Regions from separate parts of the Aliivibrio sp. SR45-2 genome, predicted to be linked through region 3. Evidence: predicted binding sites of a transcription regulator. Region 3 holds the regulator's gene; each other region holds the start of a gene.
The links. The regulator CRP, encoded in region 3, controls carbon source genes, mostly activating them, when cyclic AMP is high. The targets are predictions, from matches to a motif close to TGTGANNNNNNTCACA.

Region 1 (3,287 bases), on a different contig from region 3:
AAAATCCAAACAGTGAAGGGCGATTAATTGGTGGATCATCTTGCGGAGCCATTGCGGCGGTCGCGAATGGCTTGGCTGATATCGGCTTAGGCACGGATTTAAGTGGTGGAATACGAGTCCCTGCGGTATACGCTGGTTTATATGGTTTTAAATCGTCTTCTTGTGCCGCTAATATGAAGGGGGTTTATTGCATTGCAAAAGAAGAAACCTCTTTAGGCTGGGTTGCGAAGAGTTTGTCGGACATTAGAAAAGTCGCAACGACATTAACTCCGATGTCTCCATTAATGACGGTCGATCGTATTGTCGTGCTAGACAGCTTGTTTCTTGATGTTCCAGAAGAAGCAAAGGCAAAACTAGAACAATTACTTGAGGCATCCCCTTATAAAGTCGTTCGTAGTAAAGCGATCAGTAAAATAATAACCATGAAAGCTGCCGAAAGTTTTAAAGTCATTACCGCGACAAGAGGGCTACGTAACATAGAACCGTGGGTTGAAAAAAACCACCCAATGCTCAGTAATGAAATTAAAATGCAACTTAAATGGTTATCTTCATTAAAGTACAAAGATGAGCGAATTGCCCTAGAGCAAAGGGATCTTGTTAAATCGGTTTTAGAGTCACTTTTAGATGAAAAAACACTGTTGCTACTGCCAACGACCGCTAACATTGCCCCACCAGAAACGGCAACGGATGAGCAGTTATACAAACTTAACTCATTGATATTAAAATACACATCACTAGCCAGTTTAGCTGATTTACCTCAATTGCATCTTCCGTGGTTTACTGTGAATAATTCACCTTGGGGAGTGTCATTAATCGGTAAAAAAGGAATGGATAGACAATTAATTGATGCGGCTATTCGATGGAAAGGGAACCAATAAACAGAGATAAAAATAGAGGAGGCTGATGCATCCTCTATTTTTTTAAGTCAAAATCTATAAAGACACGTATTCTAATATCATGTTTGGACTCAGATCTTTAAGAGTACAGGTCGTAATCGCTAAATGACTGATTGCCCCTTTGTGATCTTCAACCAATGCCGCTTTTTTGATTTCAGACAAGGCTTCGCGAGACATATTCGCGTGAACTAATGCCACTTGAAGTGGGGGTAAACTCGGGTTAAATGCTGCGTTTTCCGCGTACATACCGTGGTAGATATTACCGTTATTCATTTCTAAAGCGACACCACTAAAGTTTTTTGAATAAGGGGCGTGGCTACGATTTGCAGCATCGAATGCTTGCATTAGTAATGGAGATGTCGATTCAAAGCTCAGTTGATGTGATGTTGTGGCTAACAAACCACCTTCAACACCTAAGTCTTTAGGACCAAACGATTCTGGTAAATACGCTTGCAGAGATTTTTCATCACGTTCTGGTAATTGCACCATTAATGAATCGGCCGTTGTTAGCTCATTCATAAATTGACGACAATGCCCACATGGGCTGAAGTTGATCGTGATGTCTGAAATCCCTGTTTCACCATGAATCCATGCATGACTGATTGCAGATTGCTCAGCATGAATGGTTTGGCCTAATTGAACATTACTGAATTCCATGTTGGCACCAAAATATAAGTGTCCAGAGGTGCCGCGAGCAATCGCTCCAACATAGAAATTAGAAATAGGAGCAACAGAAAATGCCGCGGCTAAGGGAAGCAGCGCCAATCTTAATTCTTTATCCGTTAATTGACTTTGAGCCAATAATGCTTGGAATTTATCTTTAGTGATAACACCAGTGAATTGGTCATTAACTAAAGGGGTGATCGCTGTATTGAGAGAAGAAGGAAGGGCATCCATGGCTTCTTGTAAGCGTTGTTGTAGGGCGTTCTTATGTAGAGTGGTCATTTGTATGATCCTTCTTAAGTTTTATGGGATCATTTTAGAGGGAATAAGAAATGAAACATAGATCAATCTCACACTCAATGATGCAATTTTTCATTAATTACATCATTGAGAGAGAGGTCACACCATATTTGGTGATATTTTACTCAGTAGTTACTGCATCATTAGCATTAATGAGTAAATGATTGGAGCCACAAGCGAAGTAATTATCCCGCAGATAACCAAGGCCAACGAGCTAAATGCCGCATCTTGAGGGTTGACTTCAGCCGCTTGAGCCGTGCCTAGCGCGTGAGACACGTTACCCATGGTAAGGCCACGGGCCAGTGAACTTTTTATGCCAATTAAGTTGTAAATTGGGTAAGCGAATATAGCGCCCATTAAACCTGCTAACAAAACCAAAATAGCAGCAATAGCGGCTTCACCTTGAAGTTGAGATGAAATAGCCATCGCAATCGGTGTAGTCACCGATTTAGGAAGAATACTTGCCACTAGCTGCATATCAGCGCCCATCCATACTGCCAAAAATGCACCAGACAGCATAGAAAAAAGAGAACCAACACTACAAGCAAGTAGAATGATTTTCCAATTTTCGCGTATGTGCGGAAGCTGCTCATACAATGGATAAGCGAGCGCGACAACAGCAGGTTGAAGCAAATAACTTAAAAACGCATTATCAGCATAGTAAGTTTCATAAGGCACTTTTAATGCCATTAAAATGGGAATAACAATCATAACACTCAACAATAGAGGGTTATTTAATGGGTGAGGGTAGCGCTTTGCAAACCAACGAGCAGAATAGAAAACAATAACAGTCAGAATTACCCACATTAGTGCTTACCTCTTTCAAGGCGATCAATAAATAATGAAAGACAAACGAGCACTAATAGCGAACCACCAGCAGTGCTGACAATAATGGGTATTGCATTGGTCAGCAGTAAATCGAAATGCGTCATTAAACCAACCGAAATTGGAATAAATAAGATTAACATATTACGCATAAAGAACTGACAGCCAGTGGCCGTCCAATCTGGCTTACAGACACCAACCACCATGGCGGTAAATAATATCAGCATCCCAATAATGCTGCCGGGTACCGATATGGATAACCAAGATTGAATGCCATTTCCTGCAAACAAAGAAGCAAAGATCCAAGCAAAAGAGTAAATATATTTAATCATGATACTAACTGTTGTACGTAATTATAAACGGCGCGAAGAATCGCAGTCTTTTTCTCATTACCTTCAGACTCAAGGTATAAGCTTTCAAAGCGTGTTTCGTAATCAGACATGTGCGTCTCAAAATAATCTTGTAGATGCGCTTGCCAACGTAGTTGTTCTGATTCATTTAACGTGTGCGGGAAGTTACGAGCACGATAGCGGAACAATAATGGCTTGATACGAGGATCACTCACATTCGGTTCAAAATCAATAAGCTGTTCAGGCGTTGATT
Region 2 (3,287 bases), on a different contig from region 3:
AGTACAAGCGTTTCAAGTTGCTGGAGATTAAACATACTCAACCATCTATTATTCAGATAATAACCAACTAGAGTGTATCAAAAGTTCACATGATAATGCATGAACTTAATGAGAAGTTTATAGGTATTATTATGACAAATTCAGCAGCTAAATCAGCAAGTACGATTCAAAAGGAAATGGAAGAATTAAAAGCTCGTTTAAATCAAAGTCGCCAAACCATCATACAAGGATCGATGAATAAATCTGAATCGACGGAGCTTTTATCACTCATGATTAAAAGTACGGCAACATTTGAAAAGAATTAGAATGTGTTTAAAAGCCCCTCTAATTTAAGTCTAATCATTTTAAATGCATTATTTTTGCTATCATTTATTTTAACTGTCTGAGTAGATGTTATTATCCGCCGCCCAGATACCCTTTGAGTTAAAGGACAAGAGAGATGCATGATCGTGCCAGCCAAATGGTGATATTTTACGCCCTAGCCAAAGCGGGAAGCTTTACTGCTGCCGCAAAACAAATGGGCGTATCTACCTCTCATGTGAGTAAGCAGCTGGGAATATTAGAAGCAGAGCTTAACGTTAAGTTAGTACAGCGCACGACACGCTCGTTAACACTGACTGATGCAGGGCAACAGTTCTATTTGTATTGTGAAAAGATGTACAGTGCGATGACCGAAGCCAGTGCCATTATGGATAATGAACGTGATGATGTCGCGGGCATCTTGCGTTTAGGGTTATCACAGTCTTTTGGTACTATGCACATTATCCCTGCGATAGATAAATTACGTCATCAATATCCAGATCTTCAGGTCGAAGTTCGTTTGTTTGATCATCGTGCAGACATGCTTAAAGAAGGCTTGGATTTGTGGGTGACCAATTTTGAAGACTTACCCGAGGGATATGTTGCGCAGCGATTAGCGGATTCGCATTTTGTACTGGCAGCTTCACCTGATTATTTGATCGATAAAGCCGTCCCTCATCACCCTGAAGATTTAACAGAGCATAATTGTTTAACGTATCAAAGTCGTTATCGTGATTACAGCAATTGGGATTTCAGCAAAGGCAATGAAACACTGTGTGTCAAAGTCTCTGGAAATTACCGTGTCGATTTAGCTGAAGCGGTGAGAGATGCCGCTATTTCAGGGTGGGGCGTGGCGTATTTAGCCAGTTACTTACTGACCAATGAGTTTAATGATGGCAAATTGATTCAGCTATTACCTGATTGGAAAGCGAGTCAAAAAATGCCAATTTATGCGGTTTATCCAAGCCGTAAGCACCTGCCAAGAAAGATAAGTGCCGTGATTGATTTCTTACGTGAGCACATTGGTCAACAGCCATATTGGGACAAAGCGTTAATGAAACGGGTTAAGTTATAATCAAAGTATGACGCGTTCAATATTGTCATTGATTAAATTAAATACAGTGCAATGATGCCTTTTTAATCAATGACTTAAATCTATTATCAGCCTTGAAATAAATATCTTTTCCATATGGCAACAATACCCGTTATATATTCCCTTCTTATTTTATAAATCAACGAGTTAATAAAATCACACAAAGCGTGATCTAAGTCTCATTAACAGAGCGTTAGCAAACCCGACTTGCACGCAAACCTTTGCGCATTAGAATGCAGGCTCATTTTCGATAGCACAGGTTTCTATCATGACATCTTTCCTTGGTATTTTTGCCATTTTACTATTTGCTTACCTATGTTCGACTGATCGCCGTAATATCCCTTTGAGAACCGTTTCTTTGGCGTTTGGTCTACAAATTTTATTTGCTCTGTTGGTACTTTACGTTCCAGCAGGTAAAGAAGTTTTAAACTCAGTAACCGCAGGCGTTTCGGGCGTTATTGAATATGGACAAGAGGGCATTGCCTTTTTGTTTGGTGGTTTAGCTACGGGTAAAGTCGGCTTTGTATTTGCCGTTAATGTTCTTGGTATTATCATCTTCTTCTCTGCCCTTATTTCTGCGCTTTACCATCTTGGTATCATGCCTAAAGTGATCAACTTTATTGGGGGTGGCTTACAACGCTTATTGGGTACAGGACGTGCAGAATCACTTGCTGCGACTGCTAACATCTTTGTAAGTATGGTTGAGGCACCACTTGTCGTTAAACCTTACTTGAAGCACATGAGTGATTCTCAGTTCTTCGCGGTAATGACCTGTGGTTTGGCGTCAGTGGCAGGCGGTACAATGGTTGGCTATGCATCACTTGGTGTTGATCTTAACTTCCTTATCTCTGCGGCATTCATGTCGGCACCTGCCGGTTTATTGATGGCAAAAATGATGGTGCCACCGGGTGACGAAGAGAATAATGACGATGAAATTACATCGGTAGAAATCGATCACGCAACTAATGTATTTGAAGCATTGGCTGATGGTGCAATGTCTGGTTTACGTATTGCAGTCGCTGTTGGTACAACGTTATTAGCGTTCGTGAGTGTGATTGCATTGCTAAATGGCTTATTAGGTCACGTGGGCGATTTATTCGGGTTTAATCTGAGCTTTGAATTGATCCTTGGCTACGTATTTGCTCCTGTGGCTTTCTTACTTGGTGTGCCGTGGAACGAAGCGATCCTTGCGGGTTCATTAATTGGTAATAAGATCGTCGTGAATGAATTTGTTGCCTTCATCCAATTGATGGAAGTGAAAGATCAATTAAGTGATCATTCAGTGGCTATCGTGACTTTTGCCTTGTGCGGTTTTGCAAACATTTCAACCATGGCTATTTTGATTGGTGGTTTGGGAAGTCTAGTGCCAGAGCGTCGTTCGTTCATTGCTAAAATGGGTTTCCGAGCAATCACTGCGGGTGTATTAGCGAACTTAATGAGTGCCGCGATTGCAGGTGTGATTCTTTCTTTATAGAAACACGCAGCAGCACATAGAATAGAACAGAGGCGCTCAATTGAGTGCCTCTTTTTTTAGCTAGTCTTGGCGTTATTAAGAGGTAGGGTAGAGACTTTAGAAATACAATCCAACACCAACAAGGAAACCTTGAGACGCGGTGTTATAAGTGAATGTGCCTTCATTATCATAATCAACCCAAGTGGATTTATACGCCATGTTTAAATCTGACCATTCGTTCATTTCATATCGCACTCCAGTTAATACGGAACTTGTGAAGCTGGTATCGCCGCTTAACCCAGCATCAATACTGGCGTGAAATTGCCATTGTTCGGTAATGTCGGTTATCCAACGAGCACCGATTAGGTAATCCACCCAATCCTCATTTATGCTTTTACTCGTGCCTAGTTTTCCACCGCTGGTATATAGCTTGGCATCAAT
Region 3 (3,287 bases):
TATCGTTAATCGCAATCGTCAATTGACAGGTGCGAGTGGTGATGCGCCATTTGGTGGCCCAGGTGCATCGGGTAATATGAAGCCGAGTGCGTATTATGCGGCAGATTATTGTGCTTATCCAATGGCATCGATGGAAGGTGACGCGTGTGAAATTCCTGCACAATTATCTCCAGGACTAACTCTTTAAGAGGTAACGAGTATGAATAATGTGAATTCTTTATTTTCGGCACTATGGCAAGATTATGTCGTTCGTTTATCTCCTTCTGCTGGGAAGGTTCGACAATTACTGTCTGGCGGTGACGAGATTATTAATGATCACATCGCATTAAGAACGTTTAATCTATCTAAAGTGGGTTTATCTACGTTAGCGGCGCCATTTTTAGCGATGGGCTATAAAGCGTGTGATGAATATGAGTTTGTTGCTAAAAAATTAAAAGCTCAACATTTCGAACACCCAGATCCAAAAGCGCCTAAAGTGTTTATTAGTGAATTATTAGTTGAGGAACTTTCTGTTCAGGCTCAAGATATTATTCATAAGTTAGTTAAACAAGTGCCTGCCCACTATTTTGTTAGTAATGACTTTTTGTCTTCTGGCCGACCTTGGTCATTAAGTTATGAAGAGTACGAAACGTTAGCAAAAGAAAGTGAATACGCTTCTTGGTTGGCGGCTCATGGTTATGGGGCAAATCATTTTACTGTGTATGTTAATCAGTTGGATGGTTTTGATAGCGTGGTGGATGTAAATCAACATCTTCGAAAAGCGGGTTTTTCTATTAATGAAGTTGGTGGAGAAGTCAAAGGATCTCCTGAGGTTCATTTAGAGCAGTCCTCAACGATGGCTGATAAAGTAACCGTAAACTTTACTGAGGGTGAATTTGATATTCCGGGTGGTTTTTATGAGTTTGCCAAACGTTATGCCTTACCTACAGGGGAATTATATCAAGGGTTTGTTGAGGCTTCTGCGGATAAGATTTTTGAAAGTACCGATGGGTAATTTACGTCTTTAGGTCGTAAAGTCTACTCATAAAAAAACGCAGCTTATGGGCTGCGTTTTTATTTGTTTATGGTTATCGTTAAATTAACGAGTGCCGTAAACTACAATTGTTTTACCGTGTGCTGAAATCAAGTTTTGCTCTTCAAGCATCTTCAAGATACGACCAACAGTTTCACGTGAACAACCTACAATTTGACCGATCTCTTGACGAGTGATCTTAATTTGCATGCCGTCTGGGTGAGTCATTGCATCTGGTTGTTTAGCTAGATTCAGTAGAGTCTGAGCGATACGGCCTGTTACGTCTAGGAATGCTAAATCACCCACTTTTTGGCTAGTGATTTGTAGACGAGTTGCCATTTGAGCAGAAAGACGCATCAGAATATCTGGGTTTACTTGAATCAGTTGACGGAATTTCTTGAATGAAATTTCAGCGACTTCACAAGGACTTTTTGCACGAACCCATGCTGAACGTTCTTGGCCTTCTTCAAACAAACCAAGTTCACCAATGAAGTCACCTTGGTTAAGGTAAGAAAGGATCATTTCCTTTCCTTCTTCATCTTTAATCAGTACAGCAACAGAACCTTTTACGATGTAGTAAAGAGTCTCAGCTTTTTCACCCGCGTGAATCAAAGTACTTTTTGATGGGTACTTATGAATGTGACAATGAGATAAGAACCACTCTAATGTTGGATCTGTCTGAGGTTTACCTAGAACCATACTTTATACTTCCTCTGCGTTTGCCAAGTAGGCGATGTCCATTTTAAAATAACTGAGCCAAATATCAGTTTGGCCTATAGAATATGGTTATCGGAACAAGGCTGCATGTTCGTTGAGATAATTGATAAAATAATACCCTGTTTCGCAATCGATTTCTTGACTTTGATCGTATGAATAGTGCGACCAAGGGCACAATTTCGTGAAATGGATCACGAGTTTTCCTTTTATGTTGTAAAGAGGCTTTTATGAATGCTGAAGTTAAATGGATTGATGGATTTACTTTCTTAGGTCAATCACAATCTGGTCACTCTGTTGTTATGGATGGTAATGGTGGAGAAAAAGCACCAAGCCCGATGGAATTGGTATTAATGGCGGCGGGAGGATGTAGCTCTGTTGATGTGATTGATGGCTTGAAATCAGCCAATCAAGCGGTCACGGGTTGTGTCGCTAAGCTATCAAGTGCTCGTCGAGATGTGGCACCAAAATTATTTACTCACGTAAATATTCATTTTGAGATAACAGGGGATAAGCTTGATCCTACGATCGTGGAAAGAGTGACGGCAGATTCTTTACAGAAATATTGTTCAGTGTGTTTAATGCTCGGCTCGGGTATTGAAATGACTCACAGTTGGGAAATCATTGCGTAATTACATTTGAAAAAATTAATGTAAAAAGGCCCGATTCAGTGTTGAATCGGGCCTTTTTTAAAAGGGGGAATGATTACAAAATGAAGCGACTTAAGTCTTCATTTTCAATTAATTCACCTAAACGAGAGGTTACATAAGCGTCATCTACCGTTAAGCTGTCACCGCCTTTCTCTGAAGCATCATAAGAAATTTCTTCCATTAGACGTTCCATTACGGTGTGCAAACGACGAGCACCGATGTTCTCTGTCGTTTCATTAACTCTAAATGCAGACTCTGCAATACGACTAATACCATCTTCAGTAAATTCGATATTGACATTTTCAGTCGCTAATAGAGCGATGTATTGCTCAGTTAGTGAGGCATTTGGCTCGGTTAAAATACGCTTAAAGTCATTTGCCGTTAGCGCTTCTAGCTCAACACGGATCGGTAAGCGACCTTGTAATTCAGGGATCAAATCGGATGGTTTCGCCATTTGGAATGCACCTGATGTGATGAATAGCATGTGATCAGTTCTAACCATGCCATGTTTCGTGCTTACTGTGCTGCCTTCCACTAATGGAAGAAGGTCACGTTGAACGCCTTCGCGAGATACATCACCAGATTGAGAATTTGATCCTTTGCAGATTTTATCGATCTCATCAATAAAGACGATGCCGTGATTTTCTACGTTAAATATGGCTTGTTCTTTTAGCTCTTCAGGGTTGACTAATTTAGCGCCTTCTTCTTCAGCAAGGGCTTTAAGCGCATCTTTGATTTTCATCTTGCGCTTTTTCGTTGTTTCGCCACCAGATAGGTTCTGAAACATGCCCTGAAGTTGGTTCGTCATTTCTTCCATGCCTGGAGGAGCCATGATTTCGACACCCACTTGAGGTGCAGCAACATCAACGTCAATCTCTTTATCGTCTAATTTGCCTTCACGCAATTTCTTA

Region 1: a site for CRP is predicted at 1,948-1,963, ahead of cdd (cytidine deaminase). Genes of this name have one in related genera too.
Region 2: a site for CRP is predicted at 1,560-1,575, ahead of AACV33_RS16740 (NupC/NupG family nucleoside CNT transporter). Genes of this name have one in related genera too.

The regions. Positions count from the first base shown of each region.
Region 1 covers NZ_CAWPRC010000145.1:13,393-16,679, forward strand. Annotated here, with positions in the region: gene AACV33_RS07735 (amidase family protein) at 1-878, shown strand, start outside; gene cdd (cytidine deaminase) at 933-1,841, opposite strand; gene AACV33_RS07745 (CidB/LrgB family autolysis modulator) at 1,992-2,666, opposite strand; gene AACV33_RS07750 (CidA/LrgA family protein) at 2,666-3,016, opposite strand; gene sbcB (exodeoxyribonuclease I) at 3,013-3,287, opposite strand, start outside.
Region 2 covers NZ_CAWPRC010000179.1:8,814-12,100, forward strand. Annotated here, with positions in the region: gene AACV33_RS16725 (LysR family transcriptional regulator) at 1-35, opposite strand, end outside; gene AACV33_RS16730 (hypothetical protein) at 132-305, shown strand; gene AACV33_RS16735 (LysR family transcriptional regulator) at 440-1,375, shown strand; gene AACV33_RS16740 (NupC/NupG family nucleoside CNT transporter) at 1,662-2,867, shown strand; gene AACV33_RS16745 (hypothetical protein) at 2,964-3,287, opposite strand, start outside.
Region 3 covers NZ_CAWPRC010000150.1:127,580-130,866, reverse strand. Annotated here, with positions in the region: gene astD (succinylglutamate-semialdehyde dehydrogenase) at 1-187, shown strand, start outside; gene AACV33_RS09510 (DUF1338 domain-containing protein) at 200-994, shown strand; gene crp (cAMP-activated global transcriptional regulator CRP) at 1,079-1,711, opposite strand; gene AACV33_RS09500 (OsmC family protein) at 1,957-2,358, shown strand; gene hslU (HslU--HslV peptidase ATPase subunit) at 2,432-3,287, opposite strand, start outside.